DNA from 4 places in the Mesorhizobium sp. LNJC405B00 genome. Region 2 is predicted to be linked to each of the others. Evidence: predicted binding sites of a transcription regulator. Region 2 holds the regulator's gene; each other region holds the start of a gene.
The links. Region 2 encodes LexA, which represses DNA repair genes until DNA is damaged. Its sites were predicted from a motif close to TGTTCNNNNTGTGTTCNG; they were not measured.
Positions count from the first base shown of each region.

Region 1: the regulator LexA is predicted to act here: its motif matches at 2,038-2,055, upstream of X756_RS159815 (DNA recombination protein RmuC).
Region 3: the regulator LexA is predicted to act here: its motif matches at 2,180-2,197, upstream of parE (DNA topoisomerase IV subunit B).
Region 4: the regulator LexA is predicted to act here: its motif matches at 2,273-2,290, upstream of X756_RS159970 (YifB family Mg chelatase-like AAA ATPase).

Region 1 is NZ_AYWC01000002.1:353,317-357,096, reverse strand. It holds gene X756_RS159800 (N-acetyltransferase) at 1-501, opposite strand, end outside; gene fmt (methionyl-tRNA formyltransferase) at 498-1,448, opposite strand; gene def (peptide deformylase) at 1,454-1,984, opposite strand; gene X756_RS159815 (DNA recombination protein RmuC) at 2,088-3,341, shown strand; gene X756_RS159820 (class I SAM-dependent methyltransferase) at 3,443-3,780, opposite strand, start outside.
Region 2 is NZ_AYWC01000007.1:190,227-194,006, forward strand. It holds gene kynU (kynureninase) at 1-709, opposite strand, end outside; gene X756_RS150390 (GntR family transcriptional regulator) at 877-1,641, shown strand; gene lexA (transcriptional repressor LexA) at 1,847-2,629, shown strand; partial or broken gene X756_RS01000000165600 (ComEC/Rec2 family competence protein) at 2,623-3,780, opposite strand, start outside.
Region 3 is NZ_AYWC01000006.1:166,342-170,121, forward strand. It holds gene X756_RS151665 (type II and III secretion system protein family protein) at 1-1,026, opposite strand, end outside; gene cpaB (Flp pilus assembly protein CpaB) at 1,105-2,010, opposite strand; gene parE (DNA topoisomerase IV subunit B) at 2,268-3,780, shown strand, end outside.
Region 4 is NZ_AYWC01000002.1:321,521-325,300, reverse strand. It holds gene X756_RS1000000168595 (hypothetical protein) at 1-398, opposite strand, end outside; gene X756_RS1000000169695 (hypothetical protein) at 431-850, shown strand; gene X756_RS159965 (glycosyltransferase) at 1,070-2,134, shown strand; gene X756_RS159970 (YifB family Mg chelatase-like AAA ATPase) at 2,385-3,780, shown strand, end outside.

The DNA of each region.
Region 1 (3,780 bases), on a different contig from region 2:
GGCGAGTGCGGTAAAGGCCTGGGCGTAGACCAGTTTGCCTTTTTCGGGTGCGTCACCCCAGGCCAGCGCCTGCAGCGCTTCGCCCTGATATTCGCTCTCGAACTTTTCGGCTCGCGCATGATTGTAGCCGAAGCGGCCGTAATAGGCCGGATCGCCCAACACAACGGCGAGCGTCTCGCCGGCATCCCTGAGGCGGATATGCGCCTCGCGGATCAGCGCACCGCCAATGCCCGAGCCGTGGAACGAAGGTTCCACCGCCAACGGCGCCAGCGCCACGGCTGCGAACTGCTTGCCGCCGTTCTGGACGAACAGCCTGGAAAACAGGATGTGGCCGACCACCTGGCCGTCTTCTTCCGCCACCAGTTCGACAACGGCGTCGCCGCCGGTGACCAGAGCGTCGACCAGCCCGGCCTCCGCCTGCTGGCCGAATGCGTGTTCCTCGACCAGGCGTATGGCCTCGCGGTCCCGCGGCGTCGCGCCGCGTATCGACATCATGCTCATGAGAACTTCATTCCTTTTTCGATCTTGGCCCCGCGCAGAAACTCCTTCGCGGCAGCAGGCTTTCCGCCCGCCCGTTGAACTTCGACCAGCCTGACCGCGCCCGACCCGCAGGCGACCGTCAGCCGGTCATCGAGAATTCCTCCCGACTCGCCCATGCTTTCAGAAAGCGTACCTTCAGAAAGCGTCGAGCGAAGCAGTTTCAGCCGTTCCGTGCGGCCGCCGATGTCGGCCTCGCACCAGGCGCCGGGGAATGGCGACAGCCCGCGAATGTGATTGTGGACCTCCGCAGCCGGGCGCGTCCAGTCCACACGTGTCTCCGACTTATCGATTTTCCTGGCGTAGGTCACCCCGTCAGCCGCCTGCAAAGTCGATGCCAGGGTATTTGTCTCCAATCGGGACAGCGCTTCCACCATCAGCGTGGCAGCAATATTCATCAAGCGGTCGTGCAGATCGCCGGCCGTCATATCGGGCTCTATGGCGCATTTTTCAACCAGTGCCACCGGACCGGTGTCCAGGCCCTCTTCCATGCGCATCACCATCATGCCGGTCTCGACGTCGCCGGCCATAATGGCGCGCTGGATGGGAGCTGCACCACGCCAACGCGGCAAAAGCGAGGCGTGGCCGTTGAGGCAGCCGAGGCGCGGAGCCTCCAGAATAGCCTTCGGCAACAGCAAACCATACGCGACGACGACCGCGACATCGGCACGCAACGCCTGGAAAGCAGCTTGCTCGGCCTCGCCCTTCAGCGACAGCGGCGTGCGCACTTCGATGCCCAGCCGCTCAGCCTCGCGCTGCACCGGCGACGGTGTCAGCTCCAGCCCGCGGCGGCCCGCGGCGCGCGGCGGCTGGGTGTAGACGGCTGCTATCTCGTGCCCGGCCTCGGCAATCGCGCGCAGCACCGGCACCGAAAACTCCGGCGTGCCCATGAAGATGACGCGAAGCGGCATCTTCCCTATCCCACCAGCTTGCCCGGCGCCTTGTCCTTGGCGAGCTTCTTGAACTTCTTGACCACCATGTCGCGCTTCAGCTTCGAGATGTGGTCGATGAACAGCACACCGTTGAGATGGTCGATCTCGTGCTGCAGGCAGGTCGCCATCAGGCCTTCGGCCTCGATCTCCTGCAGCTTGCCGTCGCGGTCGAGATATTTCACGCGCACCGAGGCGGGACGCTCGACCTCGGCGTAATAGTCCGGGATCGACAGGCAGCCTTCCTCGTAGACCGAGCGAGCGTCGGCGCTTTCGAGGATTTCGGGATTGATGAAGACATGCGGCGCCGGCGGCTCGTCTTCCTTGGCGAGGTCGATGACCAGCATGCGCAGCGGCTCGCCGATCTGGATTGCGGCCAAGCCGATGCCCGGCGCATCATACATCGTCGCCAGCATGTCGTCGGCCAGTTTGCGCAAAGGCGCGTCGACGCGTTCGACCGGTTTGGAAACCTGGCGCAGGATAGGATCGGGAAGGATGATGAGCGGCTTGATCGACATGGCGCCTCACCTAAAACGTCGCAGGAGAAGCGTCAACCGGTGCGAATCGGTCTCGTTCACGTTTTGATCTGTGCCAGGTCTGCGAATCGGCTATGCTGGCGGGATGAACGACCTGAGCACCATCCTTTCCGAACCCGTTGCCCGGCTTGGCGCCACGACGATCACGCTCGGCCATGCACTGGCCCTCGGTGCGCTGGTGTTTCTCGGCCTGTTCCTGGCGCTTGTCGTGGCGCTGTGGCGATCGGCCAAGGCGCGCACCATCGCCGCGGCGGAAGCCGCCGACCACGCCCGCGACGCCGAGGCGCGGATGGCCGGCATTTTGCAAAGCCAGGCCGAGATGCAGGGCCGCATGGGCGCCATCGCCGACGTGTTCGGCGCAAGGCAGGCCGAACTCAACCAGTCGATCGGCCAGCGCCTCGACGCCATGACCGGCAGGCTCGGTCAAACCATGACCGAACAGACCAAATCGACGCATGAGAGCCTCGCCAAACTGCAGGAACGGCTGGCGGTCATCGACACCGCGCAAGGCAACATCCAGTCGCTGGCCGGCCAGGTCGTGCAATTGCAGGCGATCCTGTCCAACAAGCAGACGCGCGGCGCCTTCGGCCAGTCGCGCATGGAGGCGATCGTCGCCGACGGCCTTCCGATGGGCGCCTACGAGTTCCAGGCAACGCTGTCAAACGGCAGCCGTCCCGACTGCCTGGTCAGGATGCCGAACGGTGCGCCGCAGCTTGCCATCGACGCCAAGTTTCCGCTGGAAGCCTGGAACGCCATCCGCGCCGCCGATGGCGCCGAACAACAGAAGATCGCGGCCCAGGCTTTCCGCCGCGACATCGAAATTCACGTCCGCGATATCTCGGAAAAATACCTGATCCAAGGCGAGACGCAGGACACCGCCTTCATGTTCGTGCCGTCGGAATCGGTGTTCGCCGAAATCCACGAGAATTTCGACGCCGTGGTCCAGAAGGCGCACCGGGCGCGTGTCATCATCGTCTCACCGTCGCTTTTGATGCTGTCGATCCAGGTCATCCAGGCCATCCTCAAGGACGCCCGCATGCGCGAACAGGCGCATCTGATCCAGGGCGAGGTGATCCGGCTGATGGAAGACGTCGCGCGCGTCGACGAACGCGTGCGCCGGTTGCAGACGCATTTTGGCCAGTCGGCCAAGGATATCGACGAGATACTGGTGTCGACGTCGAAGGTGACCAAGCGCGGCCAAAAGATCGAAGCGCTGGAGTTTGGCGAAAGCGAAGCCGAAGTGCGCGGTGGCGGACCCGCCAAGGCCGAAGCCGGGGTGCGGGTGGCGGACTCCAAGACGGGGCAGCTCAGGCTACGTGTCGTCGAAGGCGACGATTAAAGCGCGTCGCGCTGAACGGACTCATACGACGCGCTTTAAAAGTCTTTGTTTTGATGCATGTCGTTGTCCCAGAACCGCGGCACACTTCTGGGCGCCATGCATTAGACCGTAGCCACGATCACGTGCGCCTGGATCTTGGCCGCAACCTCGCCGCTGCCGTGTCTGGCTGCAATCACGGACGCGGCGTGATCGGTTGCGGCTTCCAGTTTTCCTCTAGCCTCGATTTCGTTGCGAAGCGGAGTTCCCTGGCAATAGGCAACCGCCGGAAGGCGCGGCGAGGAGGCACGGCTTTGTTCGGCCCTCGTGTCGATCACCACACGGGAGAAACCTGCGGCTTCCAACTCGCCGCGGATCAATGCAATGTCATTGTAGCCGTGCGGCGTGCGGGCGAGAAAGCGGGGCGGATCGTTCGGAAAAATCTCCGCAAGAGCATTCGTCA
Region 2 (3,780 bases):
AGGCTGGCGAGCCCGGGCCGCCATTGAGGTATTTGTAGGTGCAGCCGACGGCGAAATCGGCATTGGCACGGTCAAGTTCGACCGGCAAGGCGCCGGCCGTGTGGCAGAGATCCCAGATGATCAGCGCGCCGGCGTCATGTGCCTTGCGCGTCAGCGCCGCCATGTCGCGCAACTGGCCGGATTTGTAGTTGACGTGGTTGACCAGGATGACGGCAACGCTGTCGTCGATCAGCTCCTCGATTGCGGCCGCGTCGACGCCCTCCAGCCGCAGCCGCGTTCCCGGCCGGGTCGAGGCGACGCCTTCGGCCATGTAGAGGTCGGTCGGGAAACTGTCGCCCTCGGCAACGATGACCGACCGATCCGGCCGCATGCCGAGCGCTGCGTGCAGCAGCTTGTAGATGTTGATCGAGGTTGTGTCGCAGACCACCGTCTGCCCATCAGCCGCGCCGATCAGTCGCCCGAGCTGATCTCCGAGTTCCACCGGCATGTTGAACCAGCCGGCGGTGTTCCAGGCGCGAATGAGATCGTGCGCCCATTCCTGCGTGGCGGCCTGCTGCAGTTCGCTGAAGACGACCGCTGACGCGGCGCCCAGGGAATTGCCGTCGAGATAAATCACGCCTTGCGGCAAGACAAAGCGTTCGCGCATGGAGCGCAGCGGATCGGCGGCATCCATTGCTTCGATTGTAGCGAGATCGGGTGTCGTGCTCATGATCCGGCGCCCCTCCATGGACAAACGCGCGCGGCGGAGCCTGCCGCCCAAACATGCCGGCGATCTTGAGTGGTCGCCCTTGAACTGTCAAACATTATATATAATTCACCCATTGAAAGGCTTTGATATATAATGATCCGCCGAGCGTTTATGTCTGATGGATCACGATGCTGGATGACGAGCAGACCTCGAAGACGGAAGCGGCCTATCGCCTGCTCAGGCGCGATATTCTTGCGACCCGGCTGGCGCCTGCCGCGCCGTTGAAGCTGAGCACGCTGCGCAACACCTACGGCATCGGCTGGACGCCGTTGCGCGAGGCGCTGTCGCGGCTGGAGGCGGAACGGCTTGTGACCGCCATCAGCAACCGCGGGTTTGCGGTCGCTCCCGTCTCTCGGGCGGAGCTCGAGGATTTGGCGCGTGCGCGGCTGGTGGTCGAACTGCCCCTGCTGGTGGAATCGATCGAGGAGGGCGACCGTGAGTGGGAAGACGCGGTCGTTGCCGCCCACTATCGTCTCTCACGGTGCGGGTCTGTTCTCGACGATCCATCGGATGATGCGGTCGACGCGTGGTACGAAAAACACGATGCCTTCCATGCGGCGCTGCTCAGTGCCGCGACATCCAGCTGGCTGCTGCGCTTCAATGCGACGATTTCCGACCAATTGCATCGCCATCACCGCTTTCTGGGTCTGGCCCCGACGCTGCGCGCCGCCGCCGGCCGCACGGATGGCCACCGGAAGGCCGTGGCGGCCCTGCGCGACGCCGTGGCGATCGAACACCATACCGCCCTGATGGAAGCGGCCCTCGATCGCGACGTCGAACGTGCGAAAACTCTGATGACCGCTCACATCGGCTACACGCTGCAGGTCTATGCCCAGAGTGAACCCGGCGCGGATGCTGCGCAGCCCCGTCCGAAAAGGAAGCGGCGATCGTAGCCGACGACGCAGGGCACTTTGTCTTCGTTTCACCCCGTTGCCGGCCAACGACTACGAGCGGCGCTCGCAGCGCCGAACGTTACGCTGAACAAAACGTCAACACATTCATTAAACTTTAAAAGGTTGCGGAACACAACTGGAACAGATAGTGTTTGTTCTGGGTTTGTTTTTTCTGATTCTGGTTTCAGAACCCTTGGGGGCCGCGATGCTGACGCGCAAACAACATGAGCTTCTGATGTTCATCCATGAACGCCTGAAGGAGAGCGGAATCCCGCCGTCCTTCGACGAGATGAAGGAAGCGCTCGACCTCGCCTCCAAGTCCGGCATCCACCGCCTGATCACGGCGCTTGAGGAGCGCGGTTTCATTCGCCGGCTGCCGAACCGGGCGCGCGCGCTGGAAGTGCTGCGGCTGCCCGACTCGATCGCACCAGGCCTCAATGCGGCGAGGAAGTTTTCGCCGAGCGTCATTCAGGGCAGTCTTGGTCAAACCGGCCAAGGGCAAGGCGGCCAAGGACAAGGCGCGTTGGGCCAAGGCGGTCTCGGCCGCCAGATCAAGCCGGGCTCGCCGTCGCGTTCGATGTCGGCCGGCAATGACGATGCCGTTTCCGCGATTTCAATCCCGGTTATGGGACGCATCGCCGCCGGCGTGCCGATCGACGCCATCCAGCATCAGACCCATTCGATCTCGGTGCCGCCCGATATGATCATGGGCGGCGAACACTACGCGCTCGAGGTCAAGGGCGATTCGATGATCGAGGCCGGCATTTTCGATGGCGACACGGTCATCATCCGCAATGCCGACACAGCCAGCCCCGGCGAGATCGTGGTGGCGTTGGTCGACGATGAGGAAGCGACCCTGAAACGCTTCCGCCGCAAGGGCGCCTCGATCGCCCTGGAAGCCGCCAACCCGGCCTACGAGACCCGCATTTTTGGACCGGACAGGGTGAAGGTGCAGGGCAAGCTTGTCGGATTGATCCGGCGCTACTGAGCCGGCTTGGGTTTGTACTTTTCACGCTGGTTGTAAGGCGGCAGGCCGCGCGCTTCGCGGGAGAAGCGGCGTTGCTCGTGCCAGGGGCGATACGGCTTGTCGACGGCGAAGCGGATGGTTGGCGCTGCAGCTGCCGATTGCGGATCGAAGAAGACGGCGGCGCTGCCGTCGCGGGCCAGCTGTTTCTTCGTCACGACCAGCACCAGCGGGTCGCGGCACGGATTGTAGGCGGTGGCGTCATCGATGACGATCAGGCTCGCGAAGGCACAGGCCGGCCGCGCCGTCTTGCGGTCTTTCGCAAGCGCTACAATGGCTCCGGAAGGGTGCCGGGCGATACAGAGATCGCCGGTGCAATAGAAGGGCGAGCCGGGCGGCAGATCGAGCGGATCGAGATCGAACCGCGTATCTGTTGCCTCGAAAATCTCAGGTGGGATAATGGTTTTGGCCCGCAGCGCCCGTTTCCAATTGTCCGTGGTGAATTCGTTGGAGCGTTCGCGGTTGAGGGCGAGTTCGCCGCCACCGATCGGCATGGCCACCAGATGCGCATCCTCGGATATGAGCACGTCGGGCGTAAGCACCTGCGGCACCGTCAACAGGCCGGCCAGCGCGAAAGGCACGGCCGCCAACCTGAGCCAGGTGGTGGCCATGGTGGCGATGACGAGGGCGACCGCCACCAACAGCACCGAGCGGATGGAGATCAGCCCGACGGCGTCGACCGGCGAGCGCTCGGAAATCCAGGCCGATATAGCGATCATCGCCATCAGACCCTTGCCCATCACATAGAGGAACGGCCCGTCGGCGCCGAACGGCATCGCCAGTGCGCTGAGCACGGCAAAAGGCATGACGATCAACGAAACAATCGGCATCACGGCCAGATTGGCGATCAGGCTGAGCGGCGACACACGCTGAAAATGCCAGATGGCGAACAGCAAGGTTGCACTGCCGGCGATGATCGAGGTCATGGCGAGGCCGCCCATGGCCAGCGCGAATTTTCGCGACAGGAAGCCGACGAAGGAGCGCTTTGCCGGCGGCGTTCTCACCTTGTCGGCGCGGTAATCGGCCCAGCCGGCATAGGCGCCGACAAGGGCGGCGGTGGCAGCAAACGACATCTGGAAAGCTGGGACCGACCACCTCGTGCGGCGACACCAGGA
Region 3 (3,780 bases), on a different contig from region 2:
GTCGACGGATGTTTTGGCGCGGCGCACGATAAAGCCCGGGACCGAGATATTGCCGATATTGTAGGAGGCCGAAGCGTCGATCGAGGACACTTCCGGCGCGATGTCGAGGCTCACCAGCCCGTCCTTGAGAACCGTCGGCGTGAAGTCGAGGCTGACGCCGTATTTCTTGTAGCTGACGGAAATCTTGCCATTGTCCTCGGAGACCGGGATCGGGAACTCGCCGCCGGCGAGGAAGCTTGCCGTCTGGCCCGAGCGGGCGATCAGGTTCGGCTCGGCCAGCCGCCTGGCGAGACCACGTTCCTCCAGCGCCTTGATGGCGACGTCGATCGACAGGCCGTTGGACAGCAGCCGGCCGATGATCTCGCCATTGCCGGCTCCCGGCACCGTGCCAGGATCGAGGGTGACGTCGCGCCCGCCAATGCCGTAAGCGAAATTGGCGCTGTATTTGGCGCCGAGATCCTGTCCGGCCTGGCGATTGATCTCGACGAAGCGGACGTTGAGCTGAACCTGCTGCGAGGACGAGATGTTGACCGAATTGATCACTTCCTCATTGCCGGAGAAGCGGCTGGCGATCTTGCTTGCCTTCTCGGCGGCGACCGCGTCATCGGCCTCGCCCGACAGCACGACGCGGCCATTGGCCGAGCCGACCTTGATCTTGGCGTCCGGCACGCTGGCGCGAATGGTGCTGGCCAGCTGGTCGGTGTCCAGCGTCACCTCGATGTCGACGGTGCCGACCAACTGCTTGTTCTCGTCGAACAGCGCGATGCCGGTGGTGCCGAGATTGTTGCCCAGCACATAGAAGGATTTGTCGGTCAGCGGATTGACGTTGGCGATCTCCGGATCGCCGATGACGATCTGATAGAAGGCGGCATTGGTCATGACCGTCTTCGGCTTGCCCTTGGCCACCTTGATCGACGCATTCGTTGTCGACGAGACATGGACGATATCGTTGTCGGCCTTGGCTGGCGCGCTGAGGCCGAGCATTGCGGCCGCGGCGAGGCAAGCCGCTATCGCGAGCGCCCGCATTGGGCGCAGTCCTTTCGTCGTCTGAAATGCATGAAGTCCCGACATCTGTCCCGTCCCTCGCCCGGTCCCCACCGGCAGTTATTGCTGGTCCCGCGCAGGAACCTGGTATTCTTCGACCTGCGTGCCGCGCGTCACGATGATCGTCTTGAATTTCGGCTTCTCAGGCTCCTTGGTCGCGGCAGTGAACAGCGCGCCGGCAGCGGCCTGGACGCCGGAGGCGACCGATCCGCCGAAGGACGAGATGGTGGTGACGCCGTCCTTGGCGGCCCCTCCGTCTGCGGCCGAGCGGAGCGACAGCGACAAGGTGCCGACGGTGCGGGCAAGCGCCACTTTCTGCGCGCCTTCGGTCGTCACCTCGATGGTGACGGAATTGGCGATCTGCGGTGTGGTCTGGCGCTCGTCGGCGCCCTGCCCCACGGTCAGCACCTTGGCGTCGGAGACGACGATCTCGGAGGTAACGGTCGATCCGGCAGCGCCCTGCGCGTTCTTGGCCACTTCCTGGATTTCGCCCGCATCGCGTGTCAGCACCACGTCGACCCGGTCGCCCGGCATGACGAAGCCGCCGACACCGGCGATCTCGTCGGTGCGGATTGTCACCGCCCGCATGCCGGGCGTCATCATGTTGGATAGCGTCGCGCGGCCGTTCGGCCCCGACAATTTGCTGATCAGCACCGGCTCGTTGATCTCGATCGGCGACAATACCACGCGGCTGCCTTCGGCGAGCAATGCATTGACTGTGGTGAATGCGCCCTGCGGCACCGAATCCTCGGACCATGGGATTTCGCTGAGCTGCGCCCGGTCAAGCTCCATGCCGTAACGCAGCGGCGCGTTGGCCACCACGATGGTCTTGAAGACGACCTTGGGGACGGCGGGCGCCGGGATCGACGCCGTTTTCTCTTCGGCATCGGCCTTGGCCTGGCTTTTCACCCAGAAATCCGCGGCAAAGATTGAAATCGCGCCGAAGACGGCAGCGATGCCAATCATCGTTATGGCCTTGCCCCTCACAACCAACCCCTGACATTCGTGGTCTTTTGTTTTGTTGAGGCGACGCTAGGCCGCTTTGTTAAAGATTCAGGAATCGCGCCCGCTCCGCACGGACCTATTTCCGCCAGCTTGGTTATCGAAAGGTTTTAGGATAAGAAGGGTTTAATCCCCGAACGTAACAGGAACTTCCGTCGCTTGGCGCCGAAAAGCGTGGCAGTATGGACGGGTGATTCGCGGCACCGGATTCTATGGTAGGCATGGACGACAACAACGATCTTTTCGGCAATCTGGAAAAGCAGCCCCAACCGGCTCGGACACCTTCGCGCCCGGCCGACCCGCTGGTGCAGGCCACGAAGCGTCCTGCCGCGACCAAGGACGGCAGCGAGGGCTATAGCGCCGCCGACATCGAGGTGCTGGAGGGGCTGGAGCCGGTGCGGCGCCGTCCCGGCATGTATATTGGCGGCACCGACGACAAGGCGATGCACCATCTGTTTGCCGAGGTCATCGATAATTCGATGGACGAGGCGGTCGCCGGCCATGCTACCTTCATCGATGTCGAGCTGTCGGCCGACGGGTTTCTGACCGTTACCGACAATGGCCGCGGCATTCCGGTCGATCCGCATCCGAAATTCAAGAAGCCGGCGCTCGAAGTCATCATGACGACGCTGCATTCGGGCGGCAAGTTCGATAGCAAGGTCTATGAGACCTCCGGCGGTCTGCACGGTGTTGGCGTCTCGGTCGTAAATGCGCTGTCGGACCATCTCGAAGTCGAAGTCGCGCGCGGTCGCCAGCTTTACCGCCAAAGGTTCTCGCGCGGCGTTCCGGTGAGCGGGCTGGAGCAGCTCGGCGAAGTGCACAACCGGCGCGGCACCAAAATCCGCTTCCATCCCGACGAGCAGATTTTCGGCAAGGGCGCCGCCTTCGAGCCGGCGCGGCTCTATCGCATGACCCGCTCGAAAGCCTATCTGTTCGGCGGCGTCGAGATCCGCTGGAGCTGCGACCCATCGCTGATCAAGGAAAAGGACCAGACGCCCGCCAAGGCGGAGTTCCATTTCCCCGGCGGCTTGAAGGACTATCTCAAGGCATCGCTTGGCGACGACTTCCAGGTGACCCGCGAGATCTTCGCCGGCAAGAGCGAAAAACAGGGCGGCCACGGCTCGCTGGAATGGGCGGTGACCTGGTTCGGCGGTGACGGCTTCGTCAACTCCTACTGCAACACAATCCCGACCGGCGAAGGCGGCACGCATGAGGCCGGCTTTCGCAATGTGCTGACGCGCGGGCTTCGGGCCTATGCCGACCTGGTCGGCAACAAGCGCGCCTCGATCGTCACCTCCGAAGACGTGATGATCTCGGCGGCAGGCATGCTATCGGTGTTTATTCGCGAGCCGGAATTCGTCGGCCAGACCAAGGACAGGCTGGCAACGATCGAAGCCATTCGCATTGTCGAGACCGCCATCCGCGATCCCTTCGACCACTGGCTGGCCGACAATCCGCAGGAAGCCTCCAAGCTGCTGGAATGGGTGATTGCGCGCGCCGACGAGCGGGTGCGCCGGCGCCAGGAAAAGGAAGTGTCGCGCAAGAGCGCGGTGCGCAAGCTGCGCCTTCCCGGCAAGCTCGCCGACTGCACGCAGAATGCCGCCGCGGGCGCCGAACTGTTCATCGTCGAAGGCGACTCGGCCGGCGGCTCGGCCAAGCAGGCGCGCGACCGCGCCAGCCAGGCGGTGCTGCCGCTGCGCGGAAAAATCCTCAACGTCGCCAGCGCCGGCAACG
Region 4 (3,780 bases), on a different contig from region 2:
GAGTGGCGGGAGATTAAATGCTCCAGTCCCGGCGCCACTTCGCACCAACGATTGGCCAGTGCCCGCCGTATCGCTATTTCAGTATCAGGCGACATCCTGCCGAGGCCAACTCCGGTACCCAGGATGCGCCCGTCCGCCCAGCCATTGCCGCCGTGAAGCCGATAACTGCCAAGAGCCCGCCCAATCCTCACGGTTCCGCCGATTATATGGGCGGCACGAGCCATATAACCATCGGCACATATCTTTATTTCGTCCGGATCGGATGGACGCATGATTTCAAGCGGAGCTCGACGAAACATCATCCCCGATGTGGTTGACCAAAACCAACCCACGGTACCCCGATCAATAAATAATAATGTCGGGTCAGCTTCGGTGTCGACATGCAGGTAGCCGCTCATTTTCGGCATCGATCGTTCAGGTGGAATACGGGATGACCGCCCGCAAGCAGGTTGCCGGCCGTATCTATCACCACCTCATCGGAGCTCGACATTGCCGCGATACGGGTTTGGCTGAGATGCGCTCTCACATGGCATTCTATGAAGTCAGGATGCCAAGCATCGTCACCGTCAAGAAAGGAGATCAGGGGCCCGGCTGTCGCGTCAAGCCCGGTCATCATTGCTGTCAACTGCCCGCCATTTTGCAGTCGGGGCAGAAAGCGGAAACGACTGTCGCCAAGCTGGGACAGACACTCTTCAATCCTTCGGCGGGAACCGTCGGTCGAAAAATCATCGACCACCACGCATTCGAACGCAGTGTATGTCTGCGCCGCTACGGATCGGATCGCAGTGTCGATGAATGCCTCTTGATTGAAACAGCCTACGCAACGGATACGGTTGGTAGCGCGATGTGAGAACCAGCTCCGCTTGGGACGATGTTTTCTTTCAAGAGGCGCTTCTCCGTACACCAGATTTGATCGCCTGAGATATTCCGTCGATCAAATGGCGGTGTTTCTTTGCCAAATTTCTCTCTATCGAAGCGAGTTTTTCTCCGCACTCAAGATCGCAATTGACGCATGTTGACCCTACAGCACGGGTATCGCCCTCCTACCAAATTCGAGATTGTCAGAGCCATGCTGCGTCATGGCCACAACCTCAGAAAAGGGCACCCTTCCGCGAAGTCGCAACCTGCTCTTCAGGCCAGTTTGCTGTCGGACGATCCGTTCATATCCTATTCGGGAATGTCCGGTACGCCGCTCGGATTAGCAAGTCATATGCCTTTCCGTCCACGCAGCCACCGCGCCTGGTTTCTCATCTCGCCAACCTGGTCCGTCGAAAACAGTGCTAGCGTCAAAACCATCCGGACCTATGCCGTTCTGCATAGACTCAAGAACCCCCGTCACTCGCTAATCTTCCTATCCAACACTCAGGCAGAGGCTGATCTGTTGAACCAGTCCGGCGAGGCCGCCGTCCTGCACAACAAGACGTCAACAACCTCCGAACACATATTCAGGCCTCTCGATGACGTCCCTGTAGAATTTGATGCAATCTACAATGCGCAGCTGGCTCCGTGGAAGCGCCATGACTTGTCGCTTGGCATCCAGCGTTGCGCATTTGTCTTCTATCGAGATTCAAGCGGATCCTCCACGACGGAGTCGGAAAGAGCGCGAATAAATCGGCATAGGGAGCTCGCGCCGCATCACGTCTTTATCAACGAGTTTGACGGCACCGGCAAGCCGGTCCGATTGGCACCGGCTCAGGTGAACACGCATCTAAATCGTGCAGCCGTGGGAATCTGTCTCTCTCACCTGGAAGGACCAATGTTCGCCAGCACGGAATATCTTCTCGCGGGCCTTCCAGTGGTCACGACGCCGAACCATGGCGGCCGAGACCTTTATCTGGATGACGACTATTCGCTCACAGTTCCACCCGATCCTCGATCCATCGCGGAGGCTGTCTTAGCGCTGAAGGAGCGACGAATTCCCCGGGATTACATTCGTTCGCAAACTTTGAAACGAATCGAACGAGACCGCGGGCGGTTCATAGACCTTGTAAACGAGATTTTTCTGGAGAGCGGCTCTTCGCGCCGGATCGCCCTGCCTTGGCCTTTCAGATATCCTGTCATGGAGTGGCTTCCACCGCAGGTCGCGATCGATCGATCGCTTTCAGGTTCGGTCGATGCCTTCATCACCGCTTAGAAGCAACACCCTCAGATTGCCGAAGGGCCTAGTCGCCCTTGTTAAACGCGGTCGAGGAGGCGGAGCAGCCGTTCCATTTTGCTTAACCATCTTCCGTTTTTGCAACCGGCACAGCGCGCTGCAACCACCACGAATGCATGTTCCTGTAATGTTCTTGCCTTGGCCTGAAATCTATGGTTGTCTTGTCCTGACGTCGCTCGCGGTCTGAACCACAAGGCCGAGGCGAGCCGGTATCCGGGGGCAGAGCAAGATGGTGGCGCGGGTTCGCACGGTGGCTTTCCAGGGCATCGAGGCCGTGCCGGTTGATGTCCAGGTGATGATTGCGCCGGGCAAGGTCGGCATGCAGATCGTCGGGCTGGCCGACAAGGCGGTGGCCGAAAGCCGCGAGCGCGTGCAGGCGGCGCTCCATGCATCGGGCCTGTCGATGCCGTCGAAGAAGGTGACGGTCAACCTCGCTCCAGCCGATCTGCCCAAGGAAGGCAGCCATTACGACCTGCCGATCGCGCTCGGCCTGATGGCAGCACTCGGCGCCATTCCGGGCGACATGCTGGCCTCCTATGTCGTGCTCGGCGAATTGTCGCTCGACGGAACCATTGCCGCGGTTGCAGGCGCCCTGCCGGCGGCGATCGGCGCCAATGCCGAGGGCAAAGGCCTGATTTGCCCGTTCGGCTGCGGGCCGGAAGCGGCCTGGGCGGGAAAGGATTTCGACATATTGGCGCCGCGCAGCCTGATTGCCATCGCCAATCATTTTCGCGGCACGCAGGTGCTGTCGCGACCCGAGCCCGGCATTCATGTCTCGGCGCGCGACCTGCCCGACCTCTCAGACATCAAGGGCCAGGAAAGCGCCAAGCGGGCGCTGGAAGTGGCGGCGGCCGGCGGCCACAATCTCTTGATGGTAGGGCCTCCCGGCTCGGGAAAATCGATGCTGGCGCAAAGGCTGCCTTCGATCCTGCCGCCACTGGCGCCGAAGGAACTCCTGGAAGTCTCGATGATCGCCTCGGTGGCCGGCGAGCTCGGCGAAGGCAAGCTCACCGACCGGCGGCCGTTCCGCGCCCCGCACCATTCGGCCTCGATGGCGGCAATGGTCGGCGGCGGCATCAGGGCGCGGCCGGGCGAAGTATCGCTTGCCCATAACGGCGTGCTGTTCCTCGACGAGTTTCCCGAATTCACGCCGCAGACCTTGGATGCGCTGCGCCAACCGCTGGAGACCGGCGACTGCATGATCGCGCGCGCCAACCACCGCGTCACCTATCCGGCCCGCATCCAGCTGGTGGCGGCGATGAACCCGTGCCGTTGCGGCATGGCCGGCGAGCCCGGCTATCGCTGCCTGCGCGGCGAACGCTGCCGCACCGATTACCAGGCGCGCATCTCAGGCCCGTTGCTCGACCGCATCGACCTCAGGATCGAGGTACCGGCGGTCTCGGCCGCCGACCTGATCCGGCCCGACCGAGCGGAGAAAAGTGCAGCCGTCGCCCAGCGCGTGGCGCGCGCCCGCACCATCCAGCGCGAACGTTTCGAGCGGCTGGGCGTCACCAGCGCCACCACCAACGCCCATTGCTCGCCTTCTGTCATCGAGGACATCGCCGCGCCGGACGCAGCAGGCCTGTCGCTGCTGAAAGACGCCAGCGAGAAACTCGGCTTTTCTG